3 regions of the Tuberibacillus sp. Marseille-P3662 genome follow, and region 3 is predicted to be linked to each of the others. Evidence: riboswitches for the same ligand, from Rfam matches in the RefSeq annotation. Region 3 holds a riboswitch; each other region holds the start of a gene.
What was found. Region 3 has a riboswitch for S-adenosylmethionine ahead of B9Y89_RS10760 (methionine biosynthesis PLP-dependent protein). Riboswitches for the same ligand answer to the same signal wherever they lie in the genome.

Region 1 (3,280 bases), 450 kb from region 3:
AAGAGGACCTAAGATAGCAGCTGAAACCGCACTTAACGTCATGGCAACGGAACTCATTGAGGCCGTATCTTCACCATATTCGAAGGCTTTTGAAGTGCCGATTGCATGGGAGGCACTGCCGAAAGCAATCCCTTGGCCTAGAAATGTAGAGATTCGGAACCAATTCAGAATATAAGGTCCAAGAGTCACGCCTGTAAAACCTGCTATCATTACAAAAACGGCTGTCAGCGAAGGGGCTCCGCCTATCCCAGATGCAATCTGCATGGCTACGGGTGTCGTGACTGATTTAGGTAATAAGGAAAGGATTAACTTATGGGCAATACCAAGTGACTTTGCAAATAACAACCCACTCATAATCCCTACAATGGATCCAACCAAAACACCGCCTAATATGGGTAGAAAATGCTGGACTAGAGCCTTTCTCTGCTTATATAAAGGATAAGCGAGCGCAACCACAGCCGGCCCAAGTAACAGGTTAATCCAATGTCCCCCAATCATATAAGTTTGATAAGGGACTTGAAAACAAACAAGAATAACAATAATGGCTAAAGTGGTTGTTAAGGCGGGAATCAAAAAAGGTAAATGAAAACGCTGGTAAATCCGATTCATGCATAAATAGATTGTAATCGTCAGAAGAATTATGATGACCGCCATGAGCGTTTTTGCCATGTTCTTTTCTCCTTTCTCTTTGCCACTTTTTTAGCTAATATCTGGCTTGTATGGCCAGCTACGATCATCACAATGATCGTGCTGATCACCACAATCAAAAGAAGGACAATCCCTTTGCCTGCGAAAAGACCAAAATAATTCATGACACCCACAGTAGCCGGAACAAATAATAAAGGTAAATAGGATAGCAAAAAGTCTGCTCCTGATTCAATCCATCTTACCGGACAAAGCTTAAATATTAAAGCAGTTAATAACAAAAACAAGCCAATAATACTACCGGGTATTGGTAAATGGAGAAGGTGCTGCAGCCCTTCACCAATAAAATAAAACATATATAATACCGCTATCTGAGCAACGATTTTGAGGATTTTCATTATATAGTGTGATCCTTGAAAAGGTCACAATCCCTCCCTTTTTGTCATGTTCGTCTTAAATTATGAGTGAATTATTGGGAAGTTATTAAAAAAAACTTATCTTGGTCCAATCACTTTTAAGCACACAAAAACGTCATTGGCATGACGCAAGCTGAAAATTAAATACCTAATTTATTTTACTCTTACAATGGTTTGGGTTCAATTCCTGTGTTTTATATAGCTGATGACGGAGCATCTTTTCCAAGGTATTTTAAAGGATTTAAATTCCTAGTTGACATATAGGAATAATTATAGTTAAATGAAAATAACATAATAATAATTCTGAAATGACTGATTGAAGCAAACCAAATGTCTTTAACGCAGATGGTTAGGGACATTTTTTAAAAAAGAATATGATGATCCTTATTAAGAGTTGGGTGAGGAATCTGGTCCTTTGAACCCACAGCAACCTTTTATGAAAGTAAAAAGGTGCTAAGTCCAGCAGGTGACGTCCTGAAAAATAAGGAAGGGTGCTTCACTCCTCTTCCTTATTGAAGAGGAGTTTTTGACTACATAGAGTGGGCTGTCATATAAATTGAAAAATGTATTCCTTTGTGAGGTGAATATCTTTGCAGTTACAGGTAACGAATAGTCCTTTTAACCAAGAGCAAACCGAGCTTCTTAATCGTCTGCTTCCCACACTAACGGAAGCACAAAAACATTGGCTGAGTGGGTATTTGGCCGCTTCCCAGACATCAACCAATACGGTTGTGCAGAATGTCCCAGACGCTGAAGCGTCAACGCAAAGCGTTGGTCAGGTCGCTTCGCGGGAAGTGACGATTCTTTTTGGTTCAGAGACGGGCAATGGGCAAGCACTTGCTGAGGAGATGTCCCAGAAGTTAGAAGAACAACAATTGAAGGTGACGGTCTCGGCAATGGATGATTTCAAGCCCAAGGCTTTAAAAAAAGTCGAGGATTTGCTCATTATAACCGCGACCCATGGGGAGGGAGATCCGCCAGACAATGCGATTTCTTTCTATGAATTTATTAATAGCAGGAAAGCTCCGAAGTTGGAAGGACAACGATTTTCGGTACTTTCCCTTGGAGACCAATCATATGAGTTTTTCTGTCAGACCGGCAAGGATCTCGATAAGCGACTTGAGGAATTAGGCGGAGAACGGCTTTATCCACGAGTGGATTGCGATGTCGATTTTGACGAACCTGCGGCGGAATGGGTTGAAGGTATCTTAAATACATTGCGGGAAACACAAGAGGATCATCCTGCAGGTAATCAAATGTTACCGATAGATGGAGAACCAACTGAGCAGCCCGCATATTCTCGGACGAATCCTTTCAAAGCTGAGATCTTAGAAAATCTAACACTCAGCGGCCGGGGTTCAAATAAAGAAACGCGGCATCTTGAGCTATCTCTTGAAGGGTCGAATCTTGAATTTGAACCCGGTGATAGCTTGGGAATTTTCCCTGAAAATGATCCAAGCTTAGTGGATCAACTCATCAATGAAATGAACTGGAATCCTGAAGAGACTGTTCCAGTCAATAAAAAGGGAGATGTGAACTCACTTCGTGAGGCTCTGCTCCATAATTTCGAGATCACTAGACTGACAAAACCATTGCTGGAGCAATCAGCACAACTTTTTGACAATGACAAGTTAAGTGAGCTTATGAAGCCAGAACGTGAGGATGAACGAAAGGATTATCTCGATGGGCGCGATTTGCTTGACTTGATACAGGATTTCCCGCCTCATCGGGAGTTACCGGCCAGCGAGTTTGTACAGATTCTCCGTAAAATACCAGCTCGACTTTACTCGATTGCGAACAGTTATAAAGCGAATCCAGATGAAGCGCATCTGACGATTGGAACGGTGAGATATGAAGCTCATGGACGCGACAGAGCGGGTGTCTGCTCTGTACAATGTGCTGAGCGAACAGAACCGGGTGATTTGTTACCTGTGTATATCCACCGCAATCCGAATTTTAAATTTCCTACTGATCCTCATTCACCGGTGATCATGATTGGGCCTGGAACAGGTGTTGCCCCGTTCAGATCTTATCTAGAGGATTTAGAGGAAGAAGGAACGGAAAGAAAAACGTGGCTATTCTTCGGGGAGCAACATTTCTCCACAGATTTTCTTTATCAAGTTGAATGGCAAAAGTGGCTTAAGGAAGGGGTCCTAACGAAGATGGATGTCGCCTTTTCCCGCGACACGGATGAAAAAGTGTATGTCCAACACCGCATG
Region 2 (3,280 bases), on a different contig from region 3:
TGTATCAATAAAATGCTTCTTTAACTGCGGAAAAATTTGTTGGTCGAATTGACCGCAATACATGCAACGATAGTCCCCAAATTCCACGACTTTAACCGGAGCATCTGAGTCCCCTGTCATAGGTTGCCCTTCGTAACTCAACCCTTGCTGATCATTTTGACTTGTGTCCTGATCTGACGAATCCTGCCGGCTCAAAGCAATACCTAATATGATAAAGACAAGAAGCAATATAAACACGGTCCCCAAAACTATCCACTGCCGCTGTTTTTTTGTCTGTTTTGCTTTGTCTCTTTGTATACGTCGCTGCTTCTTTTTTGCTTGTTCGTGATTCTTAGTCATGGCGAATCCCCCCCATTTCTTTCTATTTATAAACTATCTTACCAGACAAATTCAAAAAATAGTTTGAAGACTTTATGAAAACTGAGTCAAATAATATCATATGAATCTTCACTATTATATCAAATTAAAGATGGGACATACAGTATCTTTACATACATAAAAAAAGCCCTCACATGTAGGACTTTTTAGTTACTCTGATAAACGTTATCGATTTTAACATTTGGATCATTCATGGGACTCGCCGCTGTCAGAACGAACTTTTGGGAAGTAATCAAAGATATCCCGTGTTTCCATAGCATAAGCTAGGCGCAAGGTCCAATCCAAATAGTCAGTCGTTTCGCTAATCCGTTCTAAATCTTGATCAATTTGTTCTTGCAGCTCCTCTGATTCTGTATTGTTTCTTAGTTCAAGAAGATCAGGTCGAGCTTTTTCCGTTGCTTTTAGCAAAACACTTCTTTCCTGACGTAATTTTTTCGCAAAGAAGTTTAAATAGTTCTTAAAAAAGTCCTTTTCAGCGATGAAATGATCTTTTCGTTGCCCCTTTTTCCAAACCTTACTGACCATCTCGGTATCCATCAATTCTCTAAGACCGTTGCTAACGCTGCCTTTGCTCATCGCCACTTGTTCTTTAATTTCATCCATGGACAAGGGACGATCGGAAAAGTAAAGTAAGCCATAAATCCGCCCTACGGAAGGTGTAACGCCATAAATCACCATGGTTTGAGCTATCGCACTGATCACCACATCACGTGATTCTTCTAATTGAGCCTCTTCTTCATTCACAGCCTGTCACCCCAAATCTATCGGTTAAATTATTTTATAAACCACAATCAAAAAGTTATAATAAAAAGGCTTTGCCATGACCCATTAAACCAGTTTTTAATCCTGTTTTTCAAGTAGTTAAGAAAAAATTTTATAGGCAAAATAAATTTTATAGATAAAATTGGGTGAAGAAAGACAGCCGTATGGCTGTCTTCCTCATTCATTAGTGTCGAGGTTCAAACGTCTTACAGTCCGTTTCCTCTTGGTCTGAGGCTTTTGTCCCATTATGACTGATGACATAAATGGCATCAGCATGACACTTGTTACCTTCTCCCCAATAGACACAATTTTCAACTTCACACAATACATCTTTTGCCAAGAGAATCCATCCCTTTCGTCATTAGATGATTGATGCATGATTAGTTTCTGATGAACTAAGCAAAAAATACATACAAATTCATTGACATCAGTGCCTACTGTAGAATATATTAGATTTATTATAAAAAAAATGAAGCTTACTTCTTATTTAGAGAGGTGGAGGGACTGGCCCTTTGAAACCTCGGCAACGGATCCATATGGATACCGTGCTAATTCCTGCGGTGATTCGCCGAAAAATAAGAAGAGACGGATGAATAAAGCCTGCCAATCCCTCTTCTTATTGATGAAGAGGGATTTTTAATTGTATTCGTATGATCATTATTATAAGCAACGAAGGGAGTTATACAAAAATGGCGATTGCAACTTTTGGCGCTGGATGCTTCTGGGGTTCAGAAGCCTTTTTCCGGGACGTTGACGGTGTGAAACAGACAACAGTGGGTTATCTTGGAGGGGATTACGAAAATCCGTCCTATGAAGATGTGAAATCAGGAAAAACCGGTCATGCTGAAGTCGTTCAAGTTGAATTTGACCCAAATGTGGTCAGTTATGATGCCTTGCTCAACTTATTTTGGGAAAATCATGACCCAACCCAGCTTAACCGACAAAGTGACGACGTTGGGGAACAATACAGATCCGCTATTTTTTATCACGACAACGATCAAAAAGCAGCCGCTGAACGGTCAAGGGCAGATAAAGTTAATTCTGGTGCCTACAAGCGTCCCATCGTAACCGAAATTACACCAGCTTCAACGTTTTATAAAGCTGAAGAGTACCATCAAGATTATCTGCAGAAGAATGGTCTGGCCAGCTGCCATATATAAAATGAACCAGATACGTTAAAGCAGCCATTGCCCATATAAGAGCGGTGGCTGCTTTGTTTATTCTATAACATGGAATTGGCTATTTTTAAACCAGTAGTCCTCCAGAACTCACATGGGTAGAAACACTTCTCTTGTCAGAAATGATATTTGCCTCCTAGTAGAGAAACAATCACAGCCAGTATATTCAAGATGACAAGCAAAGAAAGACTAATGGTGACTGTTTTTTTGGGGAAATTGATTTGTCTTTTCCTTTTCCTGATGAAGTACACTAACAGGAAGCCCACTAATCCTATAACATATACAATGCTAATCATCTTAACAGCTAAAAGTAAAACAAGAGAAATAGGTCGCTGACTCTTTATATATTTTTGCAGATTTTCTTGCAATGCATTTTTTATCAGCGGTTGATTATAGCTTTCTCCATTTTGTCTTTTTTTCTGAATGATTAAAGCTGCGTAGCCCGATGTATAAGCCGTCGCATATGACACCCCTGTATCAAGCGTCATTTTGTTATCGAACCAAAGAGAAACAATGTCTTCCCCCGGGGCATACACATCAACTTTCTTCTTCTTAAACTCATCGGAATATATCTTACCTTCCGTATTCAGCATGCCTACACTAATGACTTCAGGGTATGTTCCTGGATAAGAATTATGTGTGTCATCGGGATATAGAATATTTCCTGATGAGGCAATAATAATGATGTTTTTGTTAGCTGCCCTTTTGATTGCCTCATGTAGTTTAGAGTTCCCTTTTTGGAATTCTAAACTAATGTTAATGACATTAACGTTTTGTTTAATTGCCCAGTTAATTCCATCAATGAGGTTCTCATATTTAACGTTTCCATTTTCATCGGCCACTTTCGCAATATATAAGTCAGACTTGGGAGCAATACCGCGCATGTTAAAATGGTTTTCTCGTGCACCAATAATCCCGGTAATCTTCGTGCCATGACCATTATCAACATCAAATTTTTCCGG
Region 3 (3,280 bases):
CTGCCGAATGGTACACTGGTTATTTCACAAAATATGGTGATGGCGGTGTTGATCTTGTACCGCTTGTACATCATACAAAAGGTGAAGTGAGTGAATTAGCGAAAGCTTTAGGGGTTCCGGATACAATCATTGAGAAGAAGCCAAGTGCCGGTCTTTGGGAAGGCCAAACAGATGAAAATGAAATGGGAACGACCTATGACAAAATTGATGCTTACATATTAGGGCAAAGCATTCCCGAAGAAGATGAAGCGATTATTACCTCGCTTCATGATCGTTCAAAACATAAGCGAGAGTTGGCTGCGTCTCCACCACGAAAATTTTAACATTGGAACCTTAATGTAACAGGGTTAACGAATCCCCCCTTTTCACACGCTAATGATGAAAGGGGGTTTTTTGAGTTGAAAAAAACACTTTTAACTCTGTCTACCGCTTTAATGGCGAGTGGAATGCTTACCGGCTGTGGTGCTAACGACGACAATCAGGGTATGAACGAAAATGGGTTGAGGGACGTCCGGTATAACAACAACGCCAATAATAATGATGCTAGAGGGCCGCTAGCAAACCAACCCAATGTTCAGGATCCAGAAAATGCCGAGAACATTGATATGGATAATAATAAGAACAATCCTAATAAAAATAAGAATAACAATTATGACAATGGTGATCAATATGTCTATGATACGGAAGCCACACGTCGGATTGCCAGTCAAGTTAACCGTTTGAGCGGTGTTGACGATGCTCATGCATTGATAAATGGCAATACGGTCGTCATCGGTATCGATACAAACGATGATAATGCCAATACTCAAGATATAGAAGAAAAAGTCCGTACAACGGCGAAAAGTCTTGTCCGTGACAAAAATATTCGTGTCGTTTCTGATGAAAGCATCGTTAACCGAATTGGCGATGTCTATGACAAAGTCGATAATGGCAATACGGATGAGGTGCAATCAGATATTAGAGGTATCATGCAGGATATTGGCAATGCAGCAAAACGCCCTTTCGAGAATAATAATAAATAAAAAAATAAACGAGCAGGTTTGCCCCTGCTCGTTTATTTTTTTATGATATTTTTTAAAATTGTAAGCATTGACAATGCTTATACACAGTGTTAATATGATGAACAATATTTACAATTAAAAAACTTATCAAGAGAGGCTGAGGGACTGGCCCTGCGAAGCCCGGCAACCTGTTCGACACTAATATATGTGAACAAGGTGCCAAATCCTGCAAAGCACATGCTTTGAAAGATAAGATCGATGCGTCGATGTTGATAAAGCAGACCTCTCTTTAGAATAGATGAGGCCTGCTTTTTAATTTATCTGAAATAATGACGGGTTAAGGGGATGAACACATTGAAGAACATCGAAACTATTTTAGCTCAAATTGGTAACCAAAGCGAAATAACGGGAGCAGTCAGCCCACCCGTCTATTTGTCTACAGCCTATCGTCACCAGGGTCTCGGCCAATCGACCGGTTATGATTACACACGAACGGGTAATCCGACTCGCGCTATTTTGGAAGATGCCATTGCTGAATTGGAAGGTGGCAGGCGAGGGATAGCTTTCAGCTCAGGAATGGCAGCGATCCAAGCCGTTTTGTCTTTATTTTCTTCCGGAGATGAGCTGTTAGTTTCCGAAGATTTGTATGGCGGGACCTATCGATTGTTTGAGGATTTTGCTGGTAAGTGGGGTTTGTCGTTTCAATACCATCATTTCCTTGATATCACTGATACGGTATCAAGGATTAGCGAACGCACAAAAGCGATTTTTATCGAAACGCCGACCAATCCATTGATGCATGAAACCGATATTGAGGCTGTGGCCCAAATCGCGCGCCAGCATGGATTACTTTTGATCGTGGATAACACATTTTATACGCCGCTGTTGCAACAGCCGATTGACAAAGGAGCGGATGTTGTTGTCCATAGTGGAACTAAGTATCTCGGCGGACATAACGACGTTCTCGCTGGTTTGATTGTGACCAAGAGCGAGGAAACGGGTGAACAACTGGCTAGCTATCAGAATGCTGCAGGTGCCGTCTTATCACCGTTCGATTGTTGGTTGCTTATGCGCGGTATGAAAACATTAGGGCTGAGAATGAGGCAGCATGAAGCGAATGCGAAACGGATTGCTCAGTTTCTTCAAAAGCACTCGGCCGTTAAAGACGTTCTTTATCCGGGCCAAGGTGGTATGCTTTCGTTTCGTTTACATTCGGAAGATGGTGTGGCCCCGTTTCTCGAGCAGTTACAAGTGATCGCATTTGCTGAAAGTCTTGGCGGTGTTGAGAGTTTTATTACTTATCCGGCAACACAAACACATGCAGATATTCCCGAAGCGATCCGTATTGAACAAGGGGTATGTAATCGACTCCTTCGTATGTCTGTCGGTGTTGAATATATTGATGATTTGCTGGCTGATCTTGATCTGGCCTTGCAAAAACAGAAAGAGGTGATCACTCGTGGGTGAAGCAACTTATTGTTTTCAGACAAAGCTCTTGCATAATCAACATAAAGTCGATCCGAACACGGGCGCAGTCAGTGTCCCAATTCAACCGGCATCGACCTTCCATCAGTTTGATATGGATCATTTTGGCCAGTACGATTACAGCCGGTCAGGCAATCCAACAAGGGCAGCTTTAGAAGATGCGATTGCTGATTTGGAAGGAGGCGTTCAAGGTTTCGCCTTTGCTTCAGGCATGGCTGCGATTTCAACAGCCTTCATGTTACTTTCGCAAGGAGACCATGTCTTGCTTTCAGAAGATGTCTATGGCGGCACATATCGAATGACCTCCGAGGTGCTAGGCCGTTTTGGTATTGAGCACACGTTTGTGGATACAACTGATATAGAAATGGTGGCCCGTCATATTCAAAGCAATACAAAAGTCATTTATATTGAAACACCCTCAAATCCATTATTAAAAATTACGGATATCCGTGCTGTGACAGAACTAGCGCAGTCTCATGGTTGTTTGACATTTGTTGATAACACCTTTGCTACACCGGCTGTGCAGCGTCCACTTGAATTGGGTGCTGACGTTGTTTTACATAGCGCGACCAAGTTTATCGCAGGGCACAGCGATGTTGTGGCTGGTTTGGCTGTTGTTAAAGATCAGCATCTCGGTGACCAGATTGCTTTTTTACAGAATTCATTTGGAGCCATTCTCGGCGTGCAAGATGCGTGGCTTGTTTTGCGCGGATTAAAAACCCTGCAGGTGCGTATGAACCAGTCAACAGCATCCGCTAAAACCATCGCTGCTTTTCTAGAAGAACACCCCAGTG

Region 1: linked by a shared signal. The riboswitch ahead of B9Y89_RS08550 (assimilatory sulfite reductase (NADPH) flavoprotein subunit) and the one ahead of B9Y89_RS10760 (methionine biosynthesis PLP-dependent protein) in region 3 are both predicted to bind S-adenosylmethionine.
Region 2: linked by a shared signal. The riboswitch ahead of msrA (peptide-methionine (S)-S-oxide reductase MsrA) and the one ahead of B9Y89_RS10760 (methionine biosynthesis PLP-dependent protein) in region 3 are both predicted to bind S-adenosylmethionine.

Annotation. Positions count from the first base shown of each region.
Region 1 covers NZ_FXBS01000006.1:11,051-14,330, forward strand. The annotation lists gene B9Y89_RS08540 (LrgB family protein) at 1-669, opposite strand, end outside; gene B9Y89_RS08545 (CidA/LrgA family protein) at 639-1,043, opposite strand; SAM riboswitch class I at 1,443-1,549, shown strand; gene B9Y89_RS08550 (assimilatory sulfite reductase (NADPH) flavoprotein subunit) at 1,652-3,280, shown strand, end outside.
Region 2 covers NZ_FXBS01000002.1:29,123-32,402, forward strand. The annotation lists gene B9Y89_RS00270 (DsbA family protein) at 1-339, opposite strand, end outside; gene B9Y89_RS00275 (GbsR/MarR family transcriptional regulator) at 565-1,122, opposite strand; gene B9Y89_RS00280 (DUF1540 domain-containing protein) at 1,325-1,480, opposite strand; SAM riboswitch class I at 1,621-1,722, shown strand; gene msrA (peptide-methionine (S)-S-oxide reductase MsrA) at 1,830-2,300, shown strand; gene B9Y89_RS00290 (S8 family serine peptidase) at 2,435-3,280, opposite strand, start outside.
Region 3 covers NZ_FXBS01000006.1:460,101-463,380, forward strand. The annotation lists gene nadE (NAD(+) synthase) at 1-323, shown strand, start outside; gene B9Y89_RS10755 (YhcN/YlaJ family sporulation lipoprotein) at 399-1,022, shown strand; SAM riboswitch class I at 1,143-1,257, shown strand; gene B9Y89_RS10760 (methionine biosynthesis PLP-dependent protein) at 1,356-2,468, shown strand; gene metC (cystathionine beta-lyase) at 2,461-3,280, shown strand, end outside.